DNA from 3 places in the Pseudomonas sp. EB271-G4-1 genome. Region 2 is predicted to be linked to each of the others. Evidence: riboswitches for the same ligand, from Rfam matches in the RefSeq annotation. Region 2 holds a riboswitch; each other region holds the start of a gene.

Region 1 (8,076 bases), on a different contig from region 2:
TCGGAATCTTTCCCGACAAAAATACTAGGACTTTGTCCGGCGCGATGATTGGCGTAAACTGCGCCCAAGCCTGCGAGGAGTTTCCATGACCGCTATTACCATCACCGACGCCGCCCACGATTACCTGGCTGATCTGCTCTCCAAGCAGAACACCCCGGGTATCGGCATCCGCGTCTTCATCACCCAGCCTGGCACCCAGTACGCCGAAACCTGCATTGCCTACTGCAAGCCGGGCGAAGAAAAACCCGAAGACACCGCGCTGGGGCTGAAAAGCTTCACCGCTTACATCGACCATTTCAGCGAAGCGTTCCTGGACGATGCCGTTGTCGACTATGCCACCGACCGCATGGGCGGCCAGTTGACCATCAAGGCGCCAAACGCCAAAGTGCCGATGGTCAACGCCGACAGCCCGGTCAACGAGCGCATCAACTACTACCTGCAAACCGAGATCAATCCTGGGTTGGCCAGCCACGGCGGCCAGGTCAGCCTGATCGACGTGGTCGAAGACGGCATTGCCGTCCTGCAATTCGGCGGCGGTTGCCAAGGCTGCGGCCAGGCTGACGTGACCTTGAAGGAAGGCATTGAGCGCACCTTGCTCGAGCGTATTCCCGAGCTCAAGGGCGTGCGCGACGTGACCGACCACACGCAGAAAGAAAACGCCTACTACTAAGGTGTTCGCTGCAAAATGAAAAAACGGCGCCCATCGTGAGCGCCGATCGTTCCCACGCTCTGCGTGGGAATGCCTCATCGGACGCTCCGCGTTCGGCTTTAGAGGGGACGCAGAGCGTCCCGGGCTGCATTCCCACGCAGAGCGTGGGAACGATCATCATGGCCTGTAGAGATGCGCATGCCCCGCACGATACAGCGACGACTCGCTGAACTGCTCACTGCCCAGCACCCGACCCACAAGAATCAGCGCCGTGCGCCGAAACCCCTTGGCTTCCACCTTGTCGGCAATGTCCTCAAGCGTCCCCACCACCCAGTCCTGATCCGGCCAGGTCGCCCGGTGAATCACCGCAATTGGGCAGTCTGCGCCGTAATGCGGCCGCAGTTCGGCCAGGATTTTCTGCAGGTGTTTGACCCCCAAATGAATCGCCATGGTCGCCCCGTGTTGCGCCAGGCTGCCCAGTTCCTCGCCCGCGGGCATCTCGGTCTTGTCGGCGTAGCGTGTCAGGATCACGCTCTGCGAAACGTCCGGCAAGGTCAGTTCCGCGCCCAGAAGCGCAGCGCAGGCGGCCGTGGCGGTCACGCCGGGGACTATTTCAAAAGGGATGCCGAGTTCTCGCAGGTGGCGTATCTGCTCGCCTATTGCGCCGTACAGGCTCGGGTCACCGGAATGCACGCGCGCCACGTCCTGGCCATTGGCATGGGCCGTCTTGATCAGTTCGATGATCTGTTCCAGGTGCAGTTCGGCGCTGTTGACCACCTGTTCGGCGCAGTGCCCTTCCAACACGGCGGCGGGCACCAGCGAGCCGGCATAGATGATCACCGGGCAGGTGCGAATCAACCGCTGGCCTTTGACGGTGATCAGTTCGGGATCGCCGGGACCTGCGCCAATGAAGTAGACCGTCATTAAGGATTCCTGTTGAAAAGGGACGCTGGGCAAGGCTTCAGATGAAGAATGCTCATGATCGAATGCGCAGATTATCGGGGATTTTACGCGGCGCCAGCCAATGCGAGGGTAGCCTGGGCATATTTTTGGCGTGGGATCAGCAATGTAGCCGGGCCGTTGGCCAGTTGCTCGGCCAGTGCCAGGGCGGCACTTTCCGCTACGCCATAGCACCCGGTGCGTTCAAAGGCGATGTCCGAATGATGGCTCAGTCGGGGTTGATAGCTCGCCAGTTGTTCACTGCTGAAATACATCATCTGTAACCCAAGCTGTTCGGCCAGTTCGTTCAGCGCCGGTTCGTCGCGCTTCAAGTCGATGCTGGCCAGGGCCTTGATCCGATGCAGTTCGATCTGGTGCGCCTGCAGTGCCTGGTCAAGCAGTGCCCGCAACGTGCTGACGGGGCAGCCACGCTGGCAGCCCAGGCCGACCACCAGGGTCGGCGCTGCGCTGAGGCCTGTCATGCGGGGTATTGACCATCGCTTTTGCGGCGGAACAACCAGGCACTGATCAGGCCCAGGGCCAGCCAGAACGCCATGTTGGTCAGCTGCGAAGCGATCTTGAACTGAGTTTCCAGTGCCTCTGGAGCGAGCATCGAGTGCACTTGCGGTTGCGGAGCGCCAATCACATGAGGCACCGCAAGGATCGCCACGCCAAGGACTTTCATCAGCCAGTGACGGCTGAACACGATCAGGGCGATACCGACAGCGGTGGAGGCGGCGGTGCCGATCCACCAGAGTTGGCGTTGCGCCAGATCGGCAGCCGCGGTGCCCGGCAACTCAGGTGGCAGGCCAAGCGTCGGCGCCAGCACAAATGTCGCGTAGCCAGCCAAGCCCCAGAGCAGGCCCTGGGAGGTTTTGGTCGGCGCGCGCAGGGTGTAGAGACCAGCGAGCATCAGGGCGAAACCAACCGCCACTACCAGGTTACCGCCAGTGGTCGACAGCACGCGCTGCCAGCCGTCTTCCGGTTCCCAGGCTTCGGCATCGTGGGTATGTGCGGCTACACCAGCGGCGTGTTCATGAACTTCAACCGCTGCTGGTCCTGATTGTTCGTAGGTTTCGGCCTGCAAAATCAGCGGTGAAACCCACAAGCTTTGCAGCAGGGTCAGCAGCAGGGCGGCCAGCAACCCGGTGAAACCTGCGGTTTGCGCAATACGCTTGATCATGTCGACAGGTCTCAATGGCACGGGAACGCGGAACTGTGGCGCGTATCGTGTGCGGCGTTGTGCACTGCTTCGATGTGCGAGAAACCGGCGAAATACACCAGGCTGGCGCCGAGGATTGACGCAAAAATCGCCGCGGTCAGGCGTTGGGACAGGGTAGTGGTGCTGCTGGCGGCATTGCTGTGGCCGGTGCTGCTGATAATCGACATGGCGCTTCCCTCTGTTCGGTCAGCGGGGAATAAGAGCGCAAGCAGAACTCCGCACGACCGAGCGCGCAGAAGTCCGAACAGCGCCCGCCCACCGCGGGTTTGTTGATTGAAGTGATGGTGATGGTCACTTTGTGTTGCGGGCCGGTCTCCGGGCTCACGAGGGGCGCAGGCGTTAGCCTGAACCTTCCAGCGTCACCTTCCCATGCCGCATTGGCACAGTGGATCTGACGCTTCACTCGCTTACCGTTGCGGGGGCAGCACCGGACTGACATGGCCTGAAGTAAAGCACATGATTCACCGGTTTCCCGTTTCACCCTGTGAAGGGCACCCGTAACAAGATGCGTAGGAGAGCATGGGCGGGGGGCGGGCGTCAATTGGCAAGGGTTCTCACTTGAACATCGAGTCGTTCCCTTCGCGAGCAAGCCCGCTCCCACATTTGACCGAGTTCCTTCAGGGCAGACCCTCAAGTGTGGGAGCGGGCTTGCTCGCGAAGGGCGCACCGCAGGAATCATGTGAACATTGACCCGCCCCGATACCATGCGTAGCCTTGCGCTTTCGAGGTTCTTCGGCGTTTGTCGAAGCTAAGAAGGGAACGCGGTCAATGCCGCGGCTGCCCCCGCAACTGTGAACGGTTCAGTTTCTGCCATGCCACTGCATGCGCCAGCCATGGCGCGCGCGGGAAGGCGCAGCAACCGCCAGTCCAACGACTGGCCAGCCGTCAGCCAGGAGACCTGCCTCGATACAGATTCTCACTACAACCGGGCGGGGTGATCCGGTGGCGAACGCTTCCTGCGCGCGTGTGCGTTGCCGGTTCTCGTCCCGTATGCCCGCCACCTTGCCAAAGGGCATCCGATGAAAACACTGGCCAAACTCCCCGTCACCATCGTCACCGGCTTCCTCGGCTCGGGCAAAACCACCTTACTGCGGCACATGCTCGACAACGCCCAGGGCCGCCGCATCGCGGTGATCGTCAACGAGTTCGGCGAGCTGGGCATTGACGGCGAAATCCTCAAGCAGTGCTCTATCGGTTGCACCGAAGAAGAGGCCAACGGCCGTGTCTACGAACTGGCCAACGGCTGCCTGTGCTGCACCGTACAGGAAGAGTTCTTCCCGGTGATGCGCGAACTGGTGGCCCGTCGTGGCGACCTAGACCACATCCTGATCGAAACGTCCGGCCTGGCCCTGCCAAAACCTTTGGTCCAGGCCTTCCAGTGGCCGGAAATTCGCAGTGCCTGCACCGTTGACGCGGTGATCACCGTGGTCGATAGCCCGGCCGTCGCGGCTGGCACGTTCGCCGCGTTCCCGGATCAAGTCGACGCCATGCGCAAACTCGACCCGAACCTGGATCACGAATCGCCTTTGCACGAGCTGTTCGCCGACCAGTTGGCCAGCGCCGACCTGGTGATCCTCAACAAGGCCGACCTGATCAGCCCTGAAGACCTGGCACGCGTACGCCTGGAAGTCGCCGAGGAACTGCCGCCAGCGGTGAAAGTCATCGAAGCCAGTAGCGGGCGCCTGCCGCTGGACGTGCTGATCGGCCTCGGTGCCGGGTCCGAAGAACACATCGACAGCCGTCACAGCCATCACGATCACCACCATGAAGGCGAAGACGATCACGACCACGATGCCTTCGATTCGATCTCCATCGAACTGCCGGCATCCGACGAAAGCCTGCTGATGGATGCGCTGACCCAACTGGTGGTGCAGCACGGCATCCTGCGCGTCAAAGGTTTCGCCGCGGTCCCGAACAAACCGATGCGCCTGCTGATCCAGGGCGTGGGCACCCGATTCGACAAGCATTTCGACCGCCAGTGGAGCGCTGAAGAAGCACGCACCACCCGTCTGGTGTTGATTGGCCAGGCGCTGGACGCCACAACGCTCGAAGCGCAATTGCGCGCCGCGCTCAGCGTGTAACCCATGCACCTGCTCAGGACCCAGCCCGGCGGATTCGTGTCGGATGACAACATTGCCGACCTAGGGCAAACCCCCGCCGAGCTGGTTATCCTGTGCAGCGGCGACTCCAGCCTGGCGTTGCTTGCCGAAGCGGCGCAGCAGTTGCCCGAAGACTACCCAAGCGTGCGCCTGGCCAACCCGATGCAGGTGCAGAACCATGCATCAGTTGATCTGTATGTCGACGAAGTCCTGCGCCATGCCAAGGTCATCCTGATTTCGCTGCACGGCGGCATTGCCTATTGGCGCTATGGCGTCGAGCGGCTGGTGGAGTTGTCGCAGCGGGGTGTACAGCTGATCCTGGTGCCGGGCGATGATCGACCGGACCCGGAGCTCAGTGATCTGAGCACCGTGGGCGCTGGGGATCGCGACCGGCTTTGGCAATTCCTGCGTCAGGGTGGCATGGGCAATGCCCTCGACTTTTTCCGTTGCCTGGCCAATCGTTGGCTCGATCGCGACTACGCCTGGGCCGAGCCGCACACCTTGCCGCGTACGGCGATTTACCACCCACAAAAAAGCCCTGCGGCGCTGAGCGACTGGCGGGCCCAGTGGCAGAGCGGTCAGCCAGTGGCGGCGGTGCTGTTCTATCGCTCGCATTTGCAAGCGGCGAATACCGCATTCATTGATGTTTTCTGTCAGCGCTTGCAGGCGGCGGGGCTTAACCCGTTGCCAATTGCGCTGGCCAGCCTGAAAGAGCCTGGCTGCCTTGCCGTGGTCGAGGACTGGCTGGATGAAGTCGAGGCGGGGGTGATTCTCAACACCACCGGTTTCGCCCAATCCAGTCCGGAGGCACCGCACTTGCGGCCATTTCGCCGCAATATCCCGGTGATCCAGGCCATTTGCGCCCAAGACAATGAACCGGGTTGGCGAGCCAGCGAACAAGGCCTCGGCCCCCGCGATCTGGCGATGCACATTGCGCTGCCGGAACTGGACGGGCGCATCATCAGTCGCCCGATCAGCTTCAAGGACCTGGCCTGGCGCAGCGAGCGCAGTCAGTCCGACGTGGTCTGCTATCGCGCTCAGCCAGAACGCATGGACTTTGTCGCGCAACTGGCGCGGCGCTGGATCGATCTGGCGCGGTTGCCCAATGGCGAAAAACGCATAGCGCTGATTCTGGCAAATTACCCGACCCGTGATGGTCGGATAGGCAACGGCGTCGGGCTCGATACACCGGCTGCGGCTTTGAATATCCTGCGTGCGCTGCATAAAGAAGGCTATCCGCTGCCAGCCGATCTGCCTGCCAGCGGCACCGCGTTGATCCAGCAATTGTTGGGCGGTGTCAGCAACGACCTCGAAACCCTCGATCAACGCCCGTGCCAGCAAAGCCTGGCCATGGACGATTACCTGCTGATGTTCAACGCGTTGCCGCAAGTCAATCGCCAGGCCGTGCTGGAGCGCTGGGGCGAGCCCGACAGTGATCCGATGTGTCGTGGCGGGCGGATGATGATCGCCGGGTTGCGCTTTGGCCTGACCTTCGTTGGCATCCAGCCGGCGCGGGGTTACCAGGTCGATCCAAGTGCGGTGTATCACGACCCGGACCTGGTGCCTCCCCATGGCTACCTGGCGTTCTATTTCTGGTTGCGCAATACCTACGGCGCCCACGGCGTAATCCACGTGGGCAAGCACGGCAACCTGGAATGGCTGCCGGGCAAGGGCGTAGGGTTGTCGGAGCACTGCTGGCCGGATGCGCTGCTCGGGCCGTTGCCGAACATCTATCCGTTCATCGTCAACGACCCGGGTGAAGGCGCCCAGGCCAAGCGCCGCACGCAAGCGGTGATCATCGACCACCTGATGCCGCCACTGACCCGCGCCGAGACCTACGGCCCGCTGCGTAATCTCGAGTTGCTGGCCGACGAATACTACGAAGCGCAATTGCTCGATCCACGGCGAGCGCGGGAACTGCAGCGCGACATCCTGCAATTGGTCCGGGACACCCACATAGACCGCGAGCTGCAATTGGACGATCAGCTCGATAGCGATGCGGATGCGGCGATCTGGCTGCCGCGCCTGGACACTTACCTGTGCGACTTGAAAGAGTCGCAGATCCGCGATGGCTTGCATGTTTTTGGCGAGTCACCGGCCGGAAGGCTGCGCATCGATACGTTGCTGGCGCTGCTGCGCATTCCCCGGGGCGATGGCCGTGGCGCGCAATCGAGTGTGCTGCGGGCCTTGGCCAAGGCGTTCGCGCTGGGCTTCGACCCACTGGATTGCGCGCTGGCCGAGCCGTGGAGCGGACCGCGTCCCGGCGAATTATTGTCGGTCAGCGGTGAACCCTGGCGCACCACGGGCGATACCCGCGAACGCCTCGAACTGTTCGCCGCACAGCTTATTTCACAGGTGTTGAATGCCCCCTGTGAGAACCTCCCAAAGGAGGCTTGCTGGACTGAAGTGAACGCTATCCTCGAGCATTTGCGCGAACTGGTAGCACCCAGGCTGGATGCCTGTGGCCCCGCAGAAATGCGTGGCCTGCTCGACGCCCTCGGCGGCCGGTTCGTCCCGGCAGGCCCCAGTGGCGCGCCGAGTCGCGGTCGCCTGGACGTGCTGCCCACCGGGCGCAACTTCTATTCGGTGGACGTACGCAACCTGCCCACCACCACCGCGTGGCGCATCGGTTTCCAGTCCGCCAACCTGATTCTCGAACGTCACCTGCAAGACCATGGTGATCATTTGCGTCAGCTCGGCCTGTCGGTCTGGGGCACTGCGACCATGCGCACCGGCGGCGACGATATCGCCCAGGCCATGGCGTTGATGGGCGTGCGACCGGTTTGGGCCACCGGCAGTCAACGGGTGGACGACTTTGAAATTCTGCCGCTGAGCCTGCTTGATCGTCCGCGGGTGGACGTGACCTTGCGTGTATCGGGTTTCTTCCGCGATGCCTTCGCCAACCTGATCCGCCTGTTCGATGCGGCCGTGCAAGCGGTCGCCGCGCTCGATGAGCCGGATGACTTGAATCCGCTGGCAGCCAAGGTGCGCGCCGAGCGTGAAGCGCTGTTGCAATCGGGACTGGATGAAGACGCGGCGCGGCGGCAGGCCGGCTGGCGCATTTTCGGTGCCAAGCCCGGCGCGTATGGCGCAGGCGTGCAGGGCGCCATCGATGGTCGCCTGTGGCAAAGCCGCGAGGACCTGGCCGAGGTTTACCTGAATTGGGG
Region 2 (10,961 bases):
CATCCAGCCCCAAAGCGCATAAACCTGGGTCGCTGCGGCGGCTCCCAGCGCGCTGCCGACCGAGTAGAAGCACATGTAGGCGCCGACCATGCGACTGTGCGCGTCGGGTCGTGCGGCGAAGATGATGCTCTGGTTGCTGACGTGTACTGCCTGCACCGCAAAGTCGAGCAGGACGACGCCGCAGACCAGGGCGACCAGGGACGTCTGGGCGAATGCAATGGGCAACCAGGACAGCGTCAGGAGCCCTAGCGAAATGCCGGTCACTCGTTGCCCCAGGCCTTGATCGGCCCAGCGACCGGCTCTTCTGGCCGCCAGGGCACCGGCGACGCCGGCCAGGCCAAACAGGCCGATAGCCGTGTGTGACAGCGACAGCGGCGGGGCGCTCAAGGGCAGCACCATGGACGTCCACAACACGGAAAAAGCGGCAAAGATCAGCATCGCCAACAGGCCTCTGGCGCGTAACGTGGGCTCGGTAATGAATAGGGTGAACAGCGAACGGATGAGCGTGAGGTAGCTGTCTTGATGCCTTGGCACTGCCGTTACGGGCACGCTTTTCCACAGCACCGCCGCGAGCGTAAGCATCAGCCCTGAAGACACAAAGTACACGGCGCGCCAGCCCGCGATGTCCGCAATCACGCCAGAGGTAAACCGCGCCAGAAGAATGCCCAGGACAATCCCGCTGGTTACCGTCCCGACGGCTTGCCCGCGTTGCGAGGGCGTTGCCAGCGCGGCGGCGTATGCCACAAGTACCTGTACGACCACGGCCAGCAGGCCCATCACGATCATGGCACTCAACAGGGCCAGCCATTGCTGGGCAGCACCGACCGCCGCCAGCGCCAACGCCGACAGCAGCACTTGCGCCAGAATCAGCCGCTTGTGATTGACCAGATCCCCCAGCGGGACGATGAACAGCAGCCCCAGCGCGTAACCCACCTGGGTGGCCGTCACCACAATCCCGATCATAGATGAGTCCACGCCCAGACTCTGGGCCATGGAATCGAGTAACGGTTGCGCGAAGTAAACGTTGCCGACTGCAAGTGCGCAGGTGATGGAAAACAATAACGTCAGCGATGGTGAAAGCCCTGGAGAGTGTTCGAACCCGGTGCATTCGCCGATTTGCCCAGGCCGCCTGACCAGGCATTGGGCCGCTGAATCGGTATCTGCTGTCATGTGCGCCTCCGTGGCGTTAAACTGGTTGCAAATTAAAACCTGAATCTATTGTTGGCATGACAGGTTTCAAATTGCAACCACATTCCCGGGAGTAAAAAATGCTCGACGACGCTACGCCACAAGGCAACGAATGCCCGGTCGCAAGAACACTGGAAGCCATTGGCGATCGCTGGTCGCTCATGATCATCCGCGATGCCTTTGACGACATTCGCCGGTTCAGCGAATTTCAGAAGAGCCTGGGCGTGGCCAAGAATATTCTGGCTTCGCGACTGAAGACTCTGGTCGAGATCGGGATATTCGACATCCGACCGGCGTCGGATGGCAGCGCCTACAAGGAGTACGTGCTGACAGAGAAAGGACGGGAGATCTTTCCGTTGGTGGTCTGCATGAGGCAGTGGGGCGAACGATTCCTGTTCGAGCCGCAGGAGACCCGTTCTGTGCTGTTGGACAATGCGTCCGGCAAGCCGTTGATGCCGATTGAGGTGCGCTCAGCGAGCGGGCAGACGCTGGGGCCCGCTGATTGCCACAGGGTTAGACTGGTTGATGGCGAGTCGTGAATCGGCTGTTGTCATTCCAGAAGTGGTGAGGGCCAAGCAAACTTTCCATCATCGCCCAGGCTGCCATTGTGAGTACCCTGGCAGACCCTCCCCATTCAGCCACGCCACGTCCTGCTCCGTCCAGATGTGATATTCGGGCCTGGAACCAGGATCCTCGTCCAGCGTCGCCACGCGCACGATCATCGCGCTTGAGCCGTTACGCTCTGCCGCAAGGTGCGATCCGCAGTGCGAGCAGAAGTGTCGGATCTTCCCGGGAGTTGACTCGAAAGGCCTCAACGCGTCCAGGCCTCGTGTCCACCTGAAATGCTCTTTCAACACGCCAGCCGTGGAGACATAAGCAGCGGCATGGGTCTTGCGGCAGGTGCTGCAGTGACAATGGCTGATCGGCATATCAATGCTGTCGATCTCATAGCCTACAGCCCCACAAGCGCAGCTTCCTTTCATTTTGTCCTCCGGTTTGGGCACTGTGTGAAGATCACGGCTTTTTGCAGTCTGACGGCGTTTGCCAAGCGACAAGCTCGACGTAGCTCGACTCCCCACCTCCAGTCGCACCCGACAACCAACCCCATACGAAGGACAGGGTGGTCCGCCCCTCGTGATCAACGCCTACCGTGCCACGAGACCAGCCGGACAGAATCTCACCCTCCGTGGTCAGGCAATGAAAAAGCAGCTCGATGGTCTCGGGGCCTGTCACGCGGCCGACCTGATGGCCCATGCGGATCTTGCCGCCCTGGTAGGTACTTGAAATGGCATCTCCCTCGACCTGGTAGTGAAACACCGTGCCTGCACCGGACAGCCCGTGGGTATTGCCTGCTACCGTGAATCGGCGATTGTTCAAACGTTCGGTGACTTGAGAAAAGGGGCTTTCCATGAATGTTGCTTCCTTGTAGTGGAGAGGGTCCATCTTAGCGTTGGAGTACTGATTACTTTCCGGGGAGCGATGCGATCATTTGATCAAATGCCGTTACCGAATATCTCCCATCAAGGTTGCCGACGGTGGGCATTTTTGAAGGAAACCCGAATCGCACTCTGCCGGGAAGCACTTCATCCATGGCTGAGTACCAAGTCAGCAGCGCTTGTTGGAGGCGCACGTGTAGCTCGAATTTGCTGCGTCGGCGGGTGGTGTCTGCTTTGGCACGCGCGCGCGCGAGCTGGGGATCGATGCGGCCAACAATATAACAGTCAGCAAAGCCAATACGTCCTTGTGCGATCGTTTCTCTTGTAGCGTCCAACTCTACCCGCCACTCGGGTTCGCTCGCCTCGCCGATTTGCCAAAGGCTCCAGATGTAGTGGAGCTTGAGAGGATCACTGTCACATAAGGCCCACGAAGAGGTGTTTTCCATGGCCAACGTTTGTTGCCAGCGATCCACGTTTCGCTCTGCCCAAAAGGTGGCTGCTCCGACTGGATTCTTTATCCGGTCCGGCTCGTTATCAAAACGGCCGTTTTCGGGAATGACATGCTGCTTTCCATGCTCGGCGCACCAAGTGGTTTTCCCACTGGCGCTGATACCTTCAACAACCAGGATCATTGTTATGACTGCTCCATTAATTGCGTCATTGCGGCACGCGTCAAAACCTTCCCGTCAGCGGATACTCCACAGCCAGGCGTATCTGGTCGGTGTCCAGTTCTGCCTGTGCGGTATTGCCCCGATGCACATTGTATTGCAACGACAGGGTGGTGCCTTTCGCCGTGCCACCTTGCACCACATGGCGCACCTGCAGGTCACGCTCCCAATGTTTGCCGCCTTCGCCATAACCCAGGTAGGCGTAGCCGCCTTGCGGGTCGACATGGCTTCCATCGATCCGGCTGCCGCGCACATAGGCGGCGCTCATGGACAGGCCCGGTAACCCCCAGGGGCTGGCATCGAGATCGTAGCGGGCTTGCCAGGACTGTTCATGGGGAGCGTTGAAGTCCGACAGCTGGACGGCGTTGCTGATGAAGATAGCGCCACGGGTGACGTAGTCAAACGGTGTGTTGGCGTCCACCTTCTGATAGCCGAGGCTGAAGCCATGGGGGCCTTGGGTGTAAGTGGACATCAGGCTCCAGGTCGTGCTGTCGATCCTGCCGGACAGCGACTTGCCCTCATCCGTGGTGCGGTACAGGTTCAGGTTGATCGACAACGCGCGGGTTTCATCCAGCGGCTGGATGAAGGAGCTACCCAGGTAATGCTGGTTCCAGGTGTCCTCATAGCGCGATGTATAGGCGCTGACGGTCAGCTTCTTTGCCGGTGTGAAGACCACGCCCGCGAGATCGAAGGCATTGCCTTTCACGGCGTTGGAGTAGTTGACCACAAAGCCCTGGTCATGGCTGCTGGCGTTCCGATCGGTACTTTCGCTGAAATGACCAGCTACCAGCGTCAGCGCCTCGAACTCGTTGCTTGTGAGAAACACCCCGGTGGCGGTCTCCGGGAGCAGACGGCTATCGGACGAACTGAATACCGGCGTTTTCACGCGCTGTTCGCCATAGCTCAGCACGGTCGATGACCGGCGCAGTTTGAGTGCCGCACCGCCGCGGCTGAACGCATCCTTGGGATGTCCCTGGTTGTCGAGACCGAGCAATCGCGCTTTCCCTGCGCGGCCACCGCCGCTGTCGAGTTGTGCCCCGAGGTAGGCATGGGCATCCATGCCCACCCCGATCAAGCCCTGGGTGAAGCCCGATTGCACCGTCGCCATCAGCCCGTAGGCCCATTCTTCGGCGTAGCCATTACGCTCATCACGCGGTTTGTAGGCATTACGCGCAGCGCCATTGCGGGCGCCATTGAGGTACTCGCGATGGTCGTAAACCGTGCGATTGAGCACGCTCCAGGCGCTGTCCTGGATAAATCCCTTGGCTTGCGATTGAACTGAATCGGCGAGTGCGAGAGGGCTTGCCAGGGCGAAGAGAATGGCTGATCGGGTATGCATTCCGGGGTGTCCACAAACAAATCAGGATGAGCGCAAGCGCAGGATGTGCGTGCCGTCGAAGGGGTCAATGAGGTAGTGCGCGTGCACCCCGAAAGTCTCCAGCAGGCGTCGCGGGGTCAACACCTCGAGCGGCTTGCCAAGGGCCACCAAGCGCCCTTTTTCCAGCACCGCCAGACGATCGCAGGTGAGTGCCTGGTTGAGGTCGTGCAGGGCAATCACGGTGGTCACGGGCAATGCGTGAACAACGTGCAGAATCGCCATCTGGTGCTGGATATCCAGGTGGTTGGTCGGTTCGTCCAGCAACAGGATCTGCGGGCGCTGGGCCAGGGCGCGAGCGATATGCACGCGCTGACGCTCGCCGCCAGAGAGGCTACGCCACGTGCGCCTGCAAAGATGCGTCGCATCGACGTCGCGCAAGGCTTGATGGACGATGTCTTCGTCCGCCTTCGACCATGGACTCAAGGCCGACAACCACGGCGTTCGGCCCAGGGCCACGGCATCGAACACACTGATCGCATCCAGGGTGTCGGCCTGCTGCTCAACCACCGCCAGGGTTTGGGCGATGGTTCGCCGGGACAGGGCCTTGAGGTCTTGGCCGTTGAGATGGACCGCTCCCCGGCTGGGCCCACGCACGCCGGCCAGCAGTTTGAGCAGGGTGGATTTTCCAGAGCCGTTGGGCCCGACAAGGCCCAGGGTTTCGCCACGACGAATGTCCAGGTGAATCTGGTGCAGAAGTTCAACTTCGCGGATATGCAATCCGAGGCTGGAACAACTCAGCACGGTTTCGTCGGTAACCGGCGCAAGCGCATTCATCGGGCATTCCTCCGACCGACCAGGATCAGCGCAAACACCGGCGCGCCGACCAATGCCGTAATCACGCCGACCGGAATTACCTGGCCCTTGATCAAGGTTCGCGACAGCACATCGGCGGCCACCAGAAACACCGCACCGCCCAGCGCACTCGCCGGCAACAGGCGGGTATGCCGAGTGCCCAGCAACAGCCTTGCGGCGTGGGGAATGACCAGTCCAACGAAACCGATAGAGCCGACAATCGACACCATCACCGCCGTCACCAGGGCGGCGCAACTGATCAACAGAAATTGCACGGGACGAACCGCAATGCCGAGTGAGGCCGCGGAGTCGGCGCCAAAGGTGAAGGCATCCAGTGCCCGCCGGTGCCACAGGCAAACCGCCAGGCCGGCCACCGCAACCGGTACAGCCAGCCACACGGAGGGCCAGCGCACGCCACTGAGATTGCCCAGTAGCCAGAACATGATGCCGCGAGCCTGTTCGGAACTGGCCGACTTGGTGATCAGGAACGCGGTGAGCGCATTGAACAGTTGTGAACCGGCAATGCCCGCCAGGATGATCTGGCCGGTACTGCCGGGCGAACCGCTGGCACGGCCCAGCAATACCACGACGGTGAAGGCGGCGACGGCGCCGGCAAACGCCCCGGCCGACATCGAAATTGCTCCGGCACCCAGGCCCAGCAACGCCACCAGCACCGCACCCGTCGAGGCCCCCGCGGAAATGCCAAGCAGGTAGGGATCGGCCAACGGGTTGCGCAGCAACGATTGCAGGATCACCCCGCAGGTCGCCAGGCCCGCCCCGCAAGCCGCCGCCACCAACGCGCGAGTCAGGCGGTAGTTCCAGACGATGCCCTCATCGATAGGATCGAGGACATACCCGGCCATCCACATTTTATTGGCCAACACCTGGAACACCACGCCGGGTTCGATGCGGGTTTCACCGATGGCCACGCCGGCGATCACGGCCACGAGCAGCATCACCAGTGCAAGCAGAGTGCGAATCAGCGTTGCGGTCATTTTGGCAGGTCGTAGCGGTTGATGGCCGTTGCCAGCGATTCGAGACCGTCGAACATTCTCAAGCTGGCCTGCATGGCCATGGCGTCGAGGATAATGATGCGGTTGTTTTTCACCGCGTCCATGTTGCGGGTCACGGGATCGCTGCGCAGGAATTGCAGTTTCCGTTGATAGTCGTCAGCCGGGAAACGCCGGCGATCCATGCGGGCGATGACCAGGAATGTCGGGTTGGCCTTGGCGATGGTTTCCCAGCCAACGGTTGGCCACTCTTCGTCGGACTGCACCACATTGCGCACGCCCAAGGTGCCCAGCATGAAGTCGGGGATGCCCTTGTGCCCGGCGACATAGGGATCGATGTCCAGGCTGGCACTGGAAAACCAGACCAGCGCGCTGGTGTGCGTGAGGTCTTTGCCTTGCACCGCGGCAATGGACTTGGCCAGGCTGGCCTGCAGTTGCGCGTTCAGTTGCTGCCCGCGCGCCTGGACATCAAAAATCTCGGCCAGCTGGGTAATGCTCTTGTAGAGACTGTCAATGCGAAACGGCTGCAGGCGGGTGCCGTCGGCCCCCACCAGGTTGTCCTTGGATTCGCAGTCCGAGGGCATGAGATAGGTTGGAATCTGCAGTTCGTGAAACTGCTCGCGGGTAGCGACTGCGCCTTGCGGGCCGACCATCCACTCAAGTTCGACAGCGACCAGTTCCGGGCGCTTGCCGATGACCGACTCGAAACTCGGCTCGTTATCGGCCAGGCGTTCGATCCTGTCGTTTTGCCCCTTGTATTTGCCCAGCACATCATTGAACCACAGCGAAGTGCCGACCAGTTTGTCACCGAGTCCCAGGGCGAAGAGCATTTCGGTGCCGGCCTGGCCGATAGTCACCGCCCGGACAGGGGCGTGCGTGAACGTCAGTGTGCTGCCGCAGTTCTCGATCGTCAGCGGGTAATGAGTAGGGGAGGCACAGGCGAGGGCAGAAAGTCCCAGGCCGGTGACGAGGGCGAAAAAGCGCGGCAACAGCATGATGCAATCTCCATTTGAACCGTACACGCAGCCAGGGTGCAAGGTCTGGAAAACACATCATCGAGCGCTGCCGAAAACAGCAGTGCAAGGCCCATCACCTGAGTGACGCGCGCGCAGATGTCCTTCCCGGACACCCCGCCGGTTAGTGATTTGTTGCTTGGCCGGCAGGTCTCCTGACTGATGCGTCATGGCGTGCTCCAGCCTTCCCGGGAATCGATCCCAGTGGCAGTTCAGGAGCAGGCTCGGCACCTACAGTTGCGGGGGCAGTTCCGTTTGATGCGTTGGCAGCATCACGGATTCCCTATTAATCCCGTTTGGGAACCGGCGGCGGCATGGTAGTCGATCATGCCGCCCGAGGCGAACCCATCGCCTGATCAGAAGTATTTGAGCCAGGCGATATCGCGACGACGCGCCTTCAATGCGGCGAACCAGCGCACCGGTGGATACAGCGTTGCCGCCAGGAGCACGGCGATCAGCCATACGGTACCTATGCCGTGGAAGCCGAAGTAGTCGCCCTGGTTCAGGCCGAAAAATGCCGCGCTGAGCAGATAAAGCATTTTCAGCACATACAGATGGAGCAGGTAGAAAAACATCGGTGCCGCGCCAAATACCGCCAGGATGCTGATCCATTGGCGCTGCCGGGCCCGCTCGAAGCCAAGCAGCAGTAAAAGCCCCACGCCCAGTGTCAGGCACAGGAACAGCAGGGAAGGGGGGTACTTGGTGATGTTGAAGAAACTCATGAGGGTTTCTGTCGTGCTTTCATGAACCACCCACTGCGCTTCGCCATAACCGTTGACCAGGCGCAGGGCGATGAAACCGATCAATGCACAGGCACCTGTCAGCAACAGATAACGCTGACGCATTGCGAACGAGGTAGAGCGCGCGAACCACGGACCGATGCAGTAACCCAGGGCGATGACGCCGATCCACGGCAGCACGGGGTAGGAGGTGCGCAGGCGCAAGTGGTCGGAGAATTCGATCCAGCCGCGATCATGCAAAATCGCCCAAGGCAGGTGCAGCGCCGATCCGGGCGGGAAGTGCAGGGGATCGAGCAGGTTGTGCAAACCGACTATGGCCAGGCCCAGGACACACAATATTGGCCGAGGTAGCCAGGCCAATACAGAGAGAGCAATCATGCTGACACCAATCGCCCAGATCACCTGCAGGTAGATCACAGCAGGCGGGAACTGAAAGGTCCAGGCGAAATTCACCAGGGTGAACTCCAGCACAACCAGGAACAGGCCACGCTTGAACAGGAACATCGACGGCGTGCCCTGGTGCTTCTCACCGTACAGGAATGCCGACAGTCCAGTGAGCAGAACGAACACCGGCGCACACAAATGTGCGAGGGTGCGGCTGAAAAACAACGTTGGCTCCGTGCTGTCGACGAGCATCGGGTCGGTGACCTGGCGGTGCAGGAAGAACGTCTCGCGCACATGGTCCAGCAGCATGAAAATAATCACCAGGCCCCTGAGGGCATCGATGGACGTCAGGCGTTGGCCCAGGCGGGTGATGGGCGGGATTTGAACAAGGTTTGTCATCGAAAGTCGCAGGCAGGGGGTGGGTCACGCTGTCGGTTAGCAATCGACAGTTTCTATGTTGTTATAACGTAACATACACCCTATTGCTGTGTCATCAGCAGCCGCTCTACCGTAAAACCTTTGTTTCTCAGTCGTTTCAATAGGGCTGCGTAAGCTTGAGGGGCTACGTGAGTTGTTCGAGACAAAATCCACAAATATTTGCGAGTCGGCTCACTGACGGCGGCCAGTTGATATTGGTTGTCAATATCTACAATCCAGTAGTCCCCCCACACTGCCGGAAGGAACGACAGCCATTCTGGCGCGAAACGCACTTTAAGCTTTGGAGAGTGGGTATCACCCACTTGATGACCAGTGGCGATAAAAAGATAGGGTTGGCCATTGCGCAATCGACAGCGGTAGAGCGCTTGCACGGTACCGTCGGCTTGCAGGTGAAAATCGGTGCGGGTGAAGCCCGCGCACTTTTTCTGAAACTGATTGGGGGTTCGGGCGATCTCGTACCAGATGCCCATGAACCGAGGAAGATCAATACTGACGACAGGTTGCAATGAGCGATTGGGGCTGTCTGCCTGATTACCAGAAACGGTAGAACTCAAACCGGCCCAAATCAGGCCAGTAAAAAAGTAGTCAAGTATTCTGCGCATAGCACTATCGCTCAAAACTGGCGACTCATACCCCTTTTGCCGTTGGAAAGTCTGGTGAACAACCTGGTTCTTAGGTTCAACGATAGACCTAAAGCCAGTTCAATCCATTGTATCGCTCCAATTTGGTACTGATGAACGGCGGCCGTGCTTGTTGAGCCAGGCGAGTTTGCTGCATAGATGTGAATGACCCCGGGTTTTATAAGTGCTCTCTAGGCTCGCGGTGCAATGTGTTTGAAACTCAATCGGTGACAGCTGAATGTCCAATAATTGCAAGTTAGACGGCTTTCAAATGCACGCTGGTGAACGGCCGACGCGACGATAGGAATTCTCGGTAACGCAGTCATTCGTGCGGGGGACATGGCCTGGCGTTCGTGGTTACCAGCCGCTCACCTGTGCGGCTCGATTCATCTAACTGCCCCGGCGCCAGTGAAAGCAATCGTGCGGTATTGATAAGCGCCATATGGCTTAAGGCCTGCGGGAAGTTTCCTAGCATGTGTCCGCTGCGAGGGTCGAACTCCTCGGCGAGCAGGCCAACGTCGTTGCGCAAAGCTAGCAGGCGCTCGAACAGCGCCTCGGCCTCAACTTGACGACCGGTCACGGCGAGGCAGTCGGCTAACCAAAAACTGCAAGGCAGAAAGGCACCTTCGCCTGGCGGTAGGCCGTCGACGGCCGTCGCAGTCTCAACGCGGTAGCGCAGCACCAGGCCGTCGACCACAAGTTCGCGTTCGATCGCAGCGATCGTGGATCGTACTCGAGAATCGTCCGGCGGCAGAAAGCCTACCAGTGGGATGAGTAGCAGGCTGGCATCAAGCGCCGTACTGCCGTAATGCTGAGTGAAGCACTTACGTTTCACATCGAAGCCAGCTTCGCAGACCTGCGCATGAATTTGTTCGCGGGTTCGACGCCAGGCCGCAACGGGGCCCTCTAAGCCATAGCGTTCGACCGCTTTTATACCTCGATCGAAGGCAACCCAAGCCATTACCTTCGAGTGCGTGAAATGCCGTCGAGGCCCACGGACTTCCCAGATACCCTCATCAGGCTCTTGCCAATGGCTGTCAAGATAGTTCAGCAAGGCACACTGGATGTTCCAAGCATGCGGCTGCAGCACCTGACCCGCCGCGCGCGCCAAATGCAGGGTGTCCATCACTTCTCCATAGACGTCGAGCTGGAACTGTTCCGCCGCTGCATTGCCTATGCGCACCGGTGCGGCCTGCATATAGCCAGGAAGCCACGGGATTTCGGTTTCTTTAAGCCGGCGTTCGCCTGTCACGCTGTACAGTATCTGCAGGTCGGCCGGGCTACCCGCCACAGC
Region 3 (10,961 bases), on a different contig from region 2:
CGACGACCTTGATCGGTTTGTTCTGGATTGCCGTGTTGCCGTTCTCATAATGGAAGCGCAACAGCCGGTCGGTGTCGGCCACGTACAGGTCATTGCCGACCAGGGTCATGCCGAAGGGCGAGTTGAGGTTTTCCAGGAATACCGTGCGGGTTTCGGCAACGCCATCGTGGTTGCCATCTCGCAGCAGGGTGATGCGGTTCGGGCTCGGCACGCCGGCACCGGCGCGCCCCATGACTTTCTTGGTGATCCAGCCCTTGATGCCTTTGTTGTCATCGGGTTTGGGCGGGGCATTGGTTTCGGCAACCAGCACGTCGCCATTGGGCAGCACATAAAGCCAGCGTGGATGATCGAGGTTCTCGGCAAATGCGCCGACATGAGTACCGCTGGCCGCGACGGGTTTTGCGCCGTCCGCCCAGCCAATGGCCGGGGCGATGTTCATTGTCGGGAACAGCGTCTTGTTCGGTTCCGGTAGCTTGGGGGACGGCCCGATGCCGTCGGTGACTTGCAAGCGGGCGGTTTCGCCACAGGCGACGAGCCCTCCCGCTAATGCGATGACGAAAACCAGCTCGGATGTGCGCATTGCTGACCTTCCCTATGAATGCAGTGACTTAAATCATAGAGAAGCGGCAAAGCCCGATGGTTCAACCTTTAGCCGCGAGCTTCCTTGAGCAACACGGCAATGCCTGGGTGATAGTGACCGGCTTCATTGCGCAATTTGCGATAGGCATAGGGGAAATACCAGGCCACGGCGCAGCAATGCTCCTTTTGCAGGTCATCGACCATGTCCTGGAGTTCCTCCGGGGTGGCGCCTTGCTGGCTCTTGTGGGGAGCGACGAACAGGCAGCCGATTCTCAGGTCGCTGGCGTAGCTGATTTTTTTCGCGTCACTGGTGATGTCCAGCAAGGCCTGGGTCAGGTTCAGGCTGTTAACGCGTGGCCAGCGCTGCGTGGCCTGCAGCCAGGCGCGATCTTCGGTGGTGGCGATAAACAGGTCGGCGCGGCCGTTGCGTTCGCCTTCTTCGGTCTGTTTGCGCGTGGGCGATTGTTGCAGTGTGACCATCTCAGCCATCCATGCCGCGGCAGAAAGCAGGCCGAGGTTGGCTTTTTCATCGAGCCAGTAGGGTGTCTCGTTGTCGCCGCGAACGGCGTTATAACGATCGATACAGTCGAACCAGCGCTCCAGCACCGGACGCAGGAATTCCAGCTTCGGATTACTGATGATCATGCCTTGCATAGGGCTCACCTTATTATTGTGTTGTGAGATTGTGGCAAATTGATATCACTGAAGTGAGTGTGACACAAGATTGACGTCATTTTATGAATGGTTGGCAGTTATTCGTTCCGGCACCCTGTCTTCAATTGACGCTCCACCCCCAACCCTCTAACCTTCGCCGCTTGTTTCAGGTGCTCTGTGGCTTGGGTCGACAGAGTGAAACAGGGAAGCCGGTGAGTGAGCGCTTCAGTCGATGAAGCCCTGCGATCCCGGCGCTGCCCCCGCAACGGTAAATGAGTGAAAACTGCGCTTGAAGCCACTGCGTCGATCCATCGATGCGGGAAGGCGCGCAGCGAGGCGTCACGCCGCTCATGAGCCCGGAGACCGGCCTGATCCATCCAAGCGGCATCACGGTGGGCGATGCCAGGCTTCTTGCCGTCTATTCTTGTGCCTGCCCGCCGTTAATCCTGCCTCAACGGAGAGCTCCCCCATGTCTGACAATCCTGATCGTGACGAACGTCACCTGGCGCGCATGCTGCGCAAAAAGGCCGTCATCGACGAACGCATCGCCAATTCCCCAAACGAATGTGGCCTGCTGCTGGTGCTGACCGGCAATGGCAAAGGCAAGAGCAGTTCGGCGTTCGGCATGCTGGCGCGTGCCATGGGTCATGGCATGCAGTGCGGCGTGGTGCAGTTCATCAAGGGGCGTAACAGCACCGGTGAAGAGCTGTTCTTCCGGCGCTTTCCCGAGCAGGTGCGTTTTCATGTGATGGGCGAGGGCTTCACCTGGGAAACACAGGATCGCCAGCGCGACATCGCGGCTGCCGAAGCGGCCTGGGCGGTGTCGCAGCAACTGCTGCGCGACTCGTCCATCGGCCTGGTGGTGCTGGACGAACTGAACATCGCCCTCAAGCACGGCTACCTCGATCTCGATCAGGTGCTCAGCGATTTGCAGGCGCGTCCGCCTATGCAGCACGTGGTGGTTACTGGTCGCGGCGCCAAGCCGGAGATGGTTGAACTGGCGGATACCGTCACTGAAATGGGCATGATCAAGCACGCCTTCCAGGCCGGTATCAAGGCGCAAAAAGGCGTGGAGCTGTGAACCAGCCTCGACGTTGCCCGGCGGTGCTGATTGCTGCGCCGGCGTCCGGCCAGGGCAAGACGACCGTGACCGCTGCGCTGGCCCGGTTGCATCGTAACCAGGGCCGTAAGGTTCGCGTGTTCAAGTGCGGCCCGGACTTTCTCGATCCGATGATCCTCGAACGCGCCAGCGGTGCGCCGGTGTATCAACTGGACATGTGGATGGTCGGCGAGCAGGACAGTCGCCGCCTGTTGTGGGAGGCCGCCGGCGACGCTGACCTGATCCTGATCGAGGGTGTCATGGGGCTGTTCGACGGTACGCCGTCCAGCGCTGACCTGGCGCGGCATTTCGGCGTGCCGGTGCTCGCTGTGATCGACGGCACCGCCATGGCCCAGACCTTCGGCGCACTGGCCCTGGGCCTGGCGCGTTATCAGCCGGACTTGCCGTTTGCCGGCGTGCTGGCCAACCGCGTGGGCACCCTGCGCCACGCGCAACTGCTCGAAGGCAGCCTGACCGAAGGCCTGCGCTGGTATGGCGCCTTGTCACGGGAGACCGGGATCGAATTGCCGAGTCGACACCTTGGCCTGGTGCAGGCCAGCGAGTTGAATGACCTGGATGTGCGCCTCGATGCGGCGGCCGAGGCCCTGGCCGGCAGTTGCGAAGTCGAACTGCCGCCGGCGGTGGAATTCGCCGCGCCCGATGTGGTGACAGTCGAGCCCTTGCTGGCTGGCGTGCGCATCGCCGTGGCCCGTGACGAAGCGTTTGCCTTTACCTATGGCGCCAGTCTCGATGTGCTGCGGGCGATGGGCGCCGAGCTGCGGTTTTTCTCGCCGATCCGTGATGCAGGTTTGCCAGAGGCCGACAGCCTGTACCTGCCGGGTGGCTATCCGGAATTGCACCACGTGGCATTGGCGCAGAACACTGCCATGCTCAGCGCCATCCGCGCCCACCACGCGGCAGGCAAACCCTTGCTGGCCGAATGCGGCGGCATGCTTTATTTGCTCGATTCGCTGACCGATGTCGAGGGCACTCGTGCCGAGCTGGTCGGCTTGTTGAAGGGCGACGCGGTGATGCAAAAGCGCCTTGCTGCATTGGCTCTGCAAGCGGTTGAGCTGCCGGAAGGTTCTTTGCGCGGGCATACCTATCACCATTCGTTGACCACGACCGAGCTTGTTCCGATTGCCCGTGGCCTGAGTCCTAACGGCGGGCGTGGGGCCGAAGCGGTTTATCGTGAGGGGCGGATGACGGCCTCTTACGTGCACTTTTATTTCCCGTCCAATCCATCAGCGATTGCCGCTTTGTTTGCGCCTGACTGGACGGACGCCTTCGCGAGCAGGCTCGCTCCCACAGGGGAACGCATATCAAATGTGGGAGCGAGCCTGCTCGCGAAGAGCCATGACTGACAACGCCTTCAGCCAGGCCGAACGCGACGCGGTCTACCGCGCCATCGGTGAACGCCGCGACATGCGTCACTTCGCCGGCGGCACGGTCGAGCCCGAGCTGCTGCGACGCCTGCTCGAAGCCGCGCATCAGGCCCCAAGTGTCGGCCTGATGCAGCCCTGGCGGTTCATCCGCATCAGCGATCGAGCCTTGCGTGGCCAGATCCAACAGCTGGTGGAGCAAGAACGTATCCGCACCGCCGAGGCCCTGGGTGAGCGCACCGACGAATTCATGCACCTCAAGGTCGAGGGCATCAACGATTGCGCCGAAGTGCTGGTCGCCGCGTTGATGGACGATCGCGAACGGCACATCTTCGGTCGTCGCACCCTGCCGGAAATGGACCTGGCCTCGTTGTCTTGCGCCATCCAGAACCTCTGGCTGGCGTCCCGCGCCGAAGGGCTGGGCATGGGCTGGGTCTCGCTGTTCGAACCGCAAGCCTTGGCGGACCTGCTGGGCCTGCCGCCTGGTGCCAAGCCCCTGGCCATTCTCTGCCTGGGACCGGTCAAGGCCTTCTATCCGGCGCCAATGCTGGTGCTCGAAGGCTGGGCGCAGGCGCGTCCGTTGAGTGAGCTGCTGTACGAAAATTATTGGGGAGTGAGTCAATGAGTGTGGCGTTGTTGAGTGTCGCCGCGGTAGCGCTGGATGCGCTGCTGGGTGAGCCCAAGCGCTGGCATCCGCTGGTGGCGTTTGGCCGTTTCGCCGAGCGCATCGAGCAACGTTTCAATGGTGGCGGTCGCGGCTGGCGCAGCCATGGGGTCACCGCGTGGGTGATCGCCGTAGTGCCGCTGACCCTGTTGGCCACGGCGCTCTCATGGGCGCCGTACGTCGGCTGGATCGTCGAGATTCTCGCGCTCTATTGCGCCCTGGGCATGCGCAGCCTCGGCGAGCACGTCACGCCGGTGGCCAAGGCCTTGCGCAGCGGTGACCTTGAAGAAGCGCGCCAACGCGTGAGTTATCTGGTCAGCCGCAAAACCAGTGATCTGGATGAAACCGCCGTGGCCCGTGCCGCCACCGAATCGGTGCTGGAAAACGGCAGCGACGCGGTGTTCGCCGCGCTGTTCTGGTTTGCCGTGGCCGGTGCGCCCGGCGTGGTGCTCTACCGTTTGAGCAACACCCTGGACGCGATGTGGGGCTATCGCAACGAACGCTTCGAGCGTTTCGGCTGGGCGGCGGCCAAGATCGACGACGTGCTCAATTACATTCCGGCGCGCCTGGTGGCGCTGACCTATGCACTGCTGGGCAAGACCCGACTGGCGTTGAAATGCTGGCGTACCCAGGGGCCAACCTGGGACAGCCCGAATGCCGGTCCGGTGATGGCGGCGGGGGCCGGTGCGTTAGGCGTCGAGCTGGGCGGGCCGGCGATTTATCACGGTGAACTGCATCAGCGCCCGGCGCTGGGCGAGGGCGTGCCGGCGGATGCCGACGCCATCGACCGCGGCTGGCAACTGGTGCAGCGTGGGGTATGGTTGTGGCTGCTGATTCTGTGCGTGGGGTCTGAATTTTATGCTTGAGCACGGCGGACGACTGCGCAAGGCGGCGCACGATTACGGCATCGATGAAGCCGATTGGCTTGACCTGTCCAGCGGCCTGGCCCCCTGGCCGTTTCCAGTGCCGGACATCCCGCAACGGGCCTGGGCGCGATTGCCGGAAACCAATGACGGTCTGGAGCAGGCGGCCTGCGACTACTACGGCACCTTGCAAGCGTTGCCGGTCGCCGGTTCGCAGATGGCCATCCAGTTGCTGCCGCGTTTGCGGCGGGCGGGCAAGGTCGGCGTACTGTCACCCTGTTATGCCGAACATGCCGAGGCGTGGCGGCGCAATGGCTACATCGTGCGCGAAGTGCTGGAGCAGGAGGTCGACTTCTTCGTCGATAGCCTCGACGTGCTGGTGGTGGTCAACCCGAATAATCCAACCGGGCTGAACCTGACGCCCGCCCGGCTGCTCGACTGGCATTCGCGCCTGGCCCCGCGCGGTGGCTGGCTGGTGGTGGACGAGGCCTTCATGGACAACACGCCGCACCTGAGTGTGGCGCCGTTTGCCCATCAGGTAGGCTTGATCGTGCTGCGCTCCTTTGGCAAGTTTTTCGGCCTGGCCGGCGTGCGCCTGGGTTTTGTCCTGGCTGAGCGCAAGTTGCTCAAGTTGCTCGCCGAGCAAGTAGGGCCGTGGGCGGTCAGCGGGCCGACCCGAGTGCTGGGCCAGGCGTGCCTGCGCGACACCGAAGGGCACGTTCGGCAGCGCGAGCGCGCCGATGAGGCCAGTGCGCGGCTGGCCACCCTGTTGACCCGGCACGGCTTCCAACCCCAAGGCGGGTGCGCCTTGTTCCAATGGCTAATCACCGAGCGCGCCGAAGTACTGCACGAGTTCATGGCCCGGCGCGGCATTCTATTGCGCCTGTTCACCCACAACAGCAGCCTGCGTTTCGGCCTGCCTGGCGATGAAGCCGACTGGGCCCGCCTCGACTGCGCGTTCGACGCCTTCACCAGGGAAAGCCAATGACCACGCTAATGGTGCAGGGCACCACATCCGACGCCGGTAAAAGCACGCTGGTGACGGCACTGTGCCGCTGGGTTACGCGCCAGGGTGTCAGCGTGGTGCCGTTCAAGCCGCAGAACATGGCGCTCAATAGCGCGGTGACTGCCGACGGTGGCGAGATTGGTCGCGCGCAAGCCGTGCAAGCCCAGGCTGCTTTTCTTGAGCCCCACACCGACATGAACCCGGTGCTGCTCAAGCCCAACAGCGATACCGGCGCCCAGGTGATCATCCATGGGCGTGCAGTCACCACGATGAATGCCGTGGCCTATCACGACTACAAATCCATTGCGATGCAAGCGGTGCTGGCGTCCCACGAACGCTTGAGCTCAGCGTATCCAGTGGTGATGGTCGAGGGGGCGGGCTCACCGGCCGAGATCAACCTGCGCGCTGGCGACATCGCCAACATGGGCTTCGCCGAAGCGGTCGATTGCCCGGTGGTGCTGATCGCCGACATCAATCGGGGCGGGGTTTTCGCTCACCTGGTGGGCACCCTGGAACTGCTGTCGCCCTCCGAGCAGGTGCGGGTCAAAGGTTTCGTCATCAACCGTTTTCGCGGTGACATCGCCCTGCTGCAACCCGGTCTCGACTGGCTGGAAGCGCGCACTGGCAAGCCGGTGATCGGCGTACTGCCTTACGTGATGGACCTGCACCTGGAGGCCGAGGACGGCATCGACCAGCGCCAGGCCGACAAGGCCGGGCAGCTGTTGAAGGTGGTGGTGCCGGTGCTGCCGCGCATCAGCAACCACACCGATTTCGATCCACTGCGCCTGCACCCGCAAGTGGACCTGCAATTCATTGGCCCCGGCCAGGCGATTCCAGCGGCCGACCTGATCATTCTGCCAGGCTCGAAAAGCGTGCGTAGCGATCTGGCCTATCTGCGCGCCAATGGCTGGGACGCCGCGATCTCGCGACACCTGCGCTATGGCGGCAAAGTCCTGGGTATTTGCGGTGGCCTGCAGATGCTCGGCGAGCAGGTGCATGACCCGCTGGGACTTGAAGGCGCGCCGGGGTCCAGTGATGGCCTGGGCCTGCTGGCATTCACCACGCAGCTCGAAGAACACAAGCAGCTACGCAACGTGCGCGGGCGTCTTGCACTGGAGAATGCCGAGGTCTGCGGCTATGAGATTCACGCTGGCGTTACCACCGGACCTGCCCTGGAAAATGCCGCCGTGCAGTTGGACGATGGTCGTTGCGATGGCGCGCAGAGTGTCGATGGGCAAATTTTCGGCACCTATTTGCATGGCCTGTTTGAATCCCCGGCGGCGTGCAGTGCGCTGTTGCGATGGGCGGGTTTGCAGAATGTGCAGGAGGTGGATTACCACGGCTTACGCGAGCGGGATATCGAGCGCTTGGCGGATCTGGTTGAAAAGCATCTGGATACCGGGCTGTTGCGCGAGCTCTGTGGTTTTTAAGTTGGCCGTGCTGGCCCCATCGCGGGCAAGCCCGCGCCCACAGGGTTAACGGGTGTACTTAAGTTTTGTGACCAACCCAAACAACTGTGGGAGCGGGCTTGCCCGCGAAGGGGCCCGTCATGACACTGCACATTTTATGGAATAAACCATGCTCCAACTGATCCTCGGCGGCGCCCGCTCCGGCAAGAGTCGCCTGGCTGAAAAGCTGGCGACAGACAGCGGCCTTCAAGTGACCTACATCGCCACCAGCCAACCCCTGGACGGTGAAATGAACGAGCGTGTCGCCCATCACCGCGCCCGCCGTCCGACCGAATGGGCGTTGATCGAAGAGCCTGTGGAACTGGCCCGCATCCTGCGCGAAACCGCCAGCAGCGAGCGCTGCCTGCTGGTGGACTGCCTGACGTTGTGGATGACCAACCTGCTGATGCTCGATGACACCGAGCGTCTGGTGGCCGAGCGCGAAGCCTTGCTCGAATGCCTGGCGTCGTTGCCGGGTGAAATCATTTTTGTCAGCAACGAGACCGGAATGGGCGTCGTGCCGCTGGGCGAATTGACTCGCCGCTATGTCGATGAAGCCGGTTGGCTGCATCAAGCCCTGGCCGAGCGTTGCCAGCGTGTCGTCCTGACCGTTGCCGGCCTGCCCCTGACTTTGAAAGGAACTGCTTTATGAGCCCAACCTGGTGGCTGAACCCCTGCAAACCGATCGACGCCCAGGCGGTCGAGCAGGCGCAAGCCCGTCAACAGCAACTGACCAAGCCGGCCGGCTCACTCGGTCAGCTTGAGTCGGTGGCGGTGCAACTGGCCGGACTGCAGGGGCAGGTGAAGCCGAGTCTGGAGCGGTTGTGGATCGCGATTTTTGCCGGTGACCATGGTGTGGTGGCCGAGGGAGTGTCGGCCTATCCCCAGGAAGTTACCGGGCAGATGCTGCTCAACTTCGTCAGCGGCGGTGCAGCGATCAGTGTGTTGGCGCGGCAGTTGGGCGCCTCCCTGGAAGTGGTCGACCTGGGCACCATCACACCGTCGTTGAAACTGGCGGGTGTGAGACACCTGAACATCGGGCCCGGCACGGCGAATTTTGCCCAAGGGCCAGCGATGACCGCGGCGCAAGGCGAACGCGCGTTGCAGGCCGGTCGCGACAGCGTTGAGCGCGCCGTTGCGATGGGTGCGCAACTGTTCATCGGTGGCGAAATGGGCATCGGCAACACCACGGCGGCCAGCGCCCTGGCCTGTGCCTTGCTCGATTGCCCGGTGGTGCATCTGGCCGGGCCGGGTACGGGGCTGGATGCGGCGGGTGTCAGTCGTAAAGCGCAAGTGATCGAGCGCGCGCTGGTGCTGCACGGCGCTCAACGTGGCGATGCGCTGCAGACCTTGTTCAATCTGGGCGGTTTTGAAATCGCGGCACTGGTGGGCGCCTACCTGGCGTGCGCCCAGCAAGGCATTGCAGTGCTGGTGGACGGGTTCATCTGCAGTGTCGCGGCCTTGGTCGCGGTGCGCTTGAATCCGTCGTGCCGCCAATGGCTGTTGTTCGGTCATCGCGGAGCCGAGCCGGGCCATCGTCATGTGCTGGAAACCCTGAAGGCCGAACCCTTGCTGGACCTCGGCTTGCGCCTGGGCGAGGGCAGTGGTGCCGCGCTGGCCGTGCCATTGCTGCGTCTGGCCTGCGAGCTGCACGGGCAGATGGCGACGTTCGCCGAAGCGGCGGTGGCGGACCGTCCGGCATGATCTTGCATCTGGACTTGTTGCGTCACGGTGAAACAGAACTCGGTGGCGGCTTGCGCGGCAGCCTTGACGATGCGCTGACCGACAAGGGCTGGGCGCAGATGCGCCAGGCGGTGGCGGGGCAGGGGCCCTGGGATCGCCTGGTCAGCTCGCCTTTGCAGCGCTGTGCGCGTTTCGCCGAAGAACTGGCGATGCAGGCAGGACTGCCGATCGAGCTGAACAAAGACCTGCAGGAACTGCACTTCGGTGCCTGGGAGGGACAGAGTGCCGCGGCACTGATGGAAACCGACGCCCAGGCCCTGGGTTTGTTCTGGGCTGATCCGTATTCGTTTACCCCGCCAGAGGGTGAACCGGTCGCGGAGTTTTCAGCGCGAGTACTCGCGGCGGTCGCACGCTTGCATGGGGCGTACGCCGGAGAGCGTGTGCTGCTGGTCAGTCATGGCGGGGTCATGCGTTTATTGCTGGCCCACGCCCGGGGCTTGCCCCGCGAGCAACTGCTCAATGTCGAAGTGGCGCACGGCGCGCTGTTCTCGCTCTTGGTCGAGCCCGGTGGTGTCTTGAGGGAAGTGCGCTGAACATGTTGCCATTCTGGATCGCCCTGCAATTTCTCAGCAGCCTGCCGATTCGTCTACCGGGCATGCCAACGCCTGAGGAACTGGGGCGCTCGCTGCTGTTTTATCCGCTGGTGGGTGTGCTGTTCGGCGTGATTCTGTGGGCGCTGAACGGGCTGTTGCTGGGCACGCCACTGCTGCTCCATGCCGCACTGCTATTGACGGCGTGGGTGCTGCTCAGTGGCGCGCTGCACCTGGATGGCCTGGCCGACAGCGCCGATGCATGGCTGGGCGGATTCGGCGACCGCGAGCGCACGCTGACGATCATGAAGGATCCGCGCAGCGGGCCGATCGCCGTGGTCACGCTGGTGCTGGTGTTGCTGCTCAAGTTTGCCGCGTTGCTAGCGTTGATTGAGCAGCAGCACAGTGTGCTATTGATCATCGTCCCACTGATTAGCCGCAGCGCGTTACTGGGGTTGTTCCTCACCACGCCCTACGTGCGTCCCGGTGGATTGGGCCAGGCGCTGGCCGATCATCTTCCGCGGTTGGCGGGCAAGCAGGTGTTGGCGGTCAGTGCCTTGTTGTGTGTGCTGATCGCTGGGTTCAACGGCGTTTGGGCGCTGCTGCTGGCGGCGCTGCTGTTTGCCTGGCTGAGGCAGGTGATGCTGCGCCGATTGGGCGGCACGACAGGTGACACGGCAGGGGCGTTGCTGGAGCTATTGGAAGTAGCAGTGCTGGTGGGCGTGGCGCTAATCCTGTAGGAGCGAGCATGCTCGCGATGGAGGTACAAGCACCGAGGGGTGTCAGGCAGTCAGCGTCATCGTTGACGTCCATCGCGAGCATGCTCGCTCCTACAGGTAGAGGGGTTTGGTGTAACATAAATTTGCTTTCATTCAACCACGGGTATATACACGCACCATGCTCGAATCCCAATGTTTATGCATCAACCTGCGTCGCGCCGCCCGTGGCGTCAGCAGGCATTACGACGGCGCTCTCGATGGCTTCGGGATCAAC

Evidence for each region. Region 2 has a riboswitch for cobalamin ahead of AC3WWR_RS27450 (ABC transporter substrate-binding protein). Riboswitches for the same ligand answer to the same signal wherever they lie in the genome.
Region 1: another riboswitch for cobalamin. It lies ahead of AC3WWR_RS25180 (CbtB domain-containing protein); the one in region 2 lies ahead of AC3WWR_RS27450 (ABC transporter substrate-binding protein).
Region 3: another riboswitch for cobalamin. It lies ahead of cobO (cob(I)yrinic acid a,c-diamide adenosyltransferase); the one in region 2 lies ahead of AC3WWR_RS27450 (ABC transporter substrate-binding protein).

What each region holds. Positions count from the first base shown of each region.
Region 1 is NZ_JBYTEO010000064.1:73-8,148, forward strand. It holds gene nfuA (Fe-S biogenesis protein NfuA) at 86-670, shown strand; gene cobM (precorrin-4 C(11)-methyltransferase) at 827-1,573, opposite strand; gene AC3WWR_RS25170 (cobalamin biosynthesis protein) at 1,657-2,070, opposite strand; gene AC3WWR_RS25175 (CbtA family protein) at 2,067-2,771, opposite strand; gene AC3WWR_RS25180 (CbtB domain-containing protein) at 2,783-2,977, opposite strand; cobalamin riboswitch at 3,100-3,324, opposite strand; cobalamin riboswitch at 3,519-3,730, shown strand; gene cobW (cobalamin biosynthesis protein CobW) at 3,830-4,891, shown strand; gene cobN (cobaltochelatase subunit CobN) at 4,895-8,076, shown strand, end outside.
Region 2 is NZ_JBYTEO010000082.1:1,872-12,832, reverse strand. It holds gene AC3WWR_RS27490 (MFS transporter) at 1-1,170, opposite strand, end outside; gene AC3WWR_RS27485 (winged helix-turn-helix transcriptional regulator) at 1,269-1,727, shown strand; gene AC3WWR_RS27480 (GFA family protein) at 1,776-2,171, opposite strand; gene AC3WWR_RS27475 (avidin-fold protein) at 2,203-2,598, opposite strand; gene AC3WWR_RS27470 (hypothetical protein) at 2,651-3,256, opposite strand; gene AC3WWR_RS27465 (OprD family porin) at 3,297-4,631, opposite strand; gene AC3WWR_RS27460 (ABC transporter ATP-binding protein) at 4,653-5,444, opposite strand; gene AC3WWR_RS27455 (FecCD family ABC transporter permease) at 5,441-6,457, opposite strand; gene AC3WWR_RS27450 (ABC transporter substrate-binding protein) at 6,454-7,467, opposite strand; cobalamin riboswitch at 7,614-7,808, opposite strand; gene AC3WWR_RS27445 (acetyltransferase domain-containing protein) at 7,842-9,008, opposite strand; gene AC3WWR_RS27440 (lipocalin family protein) at 9,089-9,649, opposite strand; gene AC3WWR_RS27435 (glycoside hydrolase family 15 protein) at 9,990-10,961, opposite strand, start outside.
Region 3 is NZ_JBYTEO010000094.1:7,969-18,929, reverse strand. It holds gene AC3WWR_RS28905 (PQQ-dependent sugar dehydrogenase) at 1-580, opposite strand, end outside; gene AC3WWR_RS28900 (hypothetical protein) at 649-1,233, opposite strand; cobalamin riboswitch at 1,385-1,619, shown strand; gene cobO (cob(I)yrinic acid a,c-diamide adenosyltransferase) at 1,703-2,314, shown strand; gene AC3WWR_RS28890 (cobyrinic acid a,c-diamide synthase CobB) at 2,311-3,696, shown strand; gene bluB (5,6-dimethylbenzimidazole synthase) at 3,689-4,339, shown strand; gene cbiB (adenosylcobinamide-phosphate synthase CbiB) at 4,336-5,244, shown strand; gene cobD (threonine-phosphate decarboxylase CobD) at 5,237-6,229, shown strand; gene AC3WWR_RS28870 (cobyric acid synthase) at 6,226-7,677, shown strand; gene cobU (bifunctional adenosylcobinamide kinase/adenosylcobinamide-phosphate guanylyltransferase) at 7,826-8,347, shown strand; gene cobT (nicotinate-nucleotide--dimethylbenzimidazole phosphoribosyltransferase) at 8,344-9,399, shown strand; gene cobC (alpha-ribazole phosphatase family protein) at 9,396-9,971, shown strand; gene AC3WWR_RS28850 (adenosylcobinamide-GDP ribazoletransferase) at 9,974-10,708, shown strand; gene AC3WWR_RS28845 (MarR family winged helix-turn-helix transcriptional regulator) at 10,866-10,961, shown strand, end outside.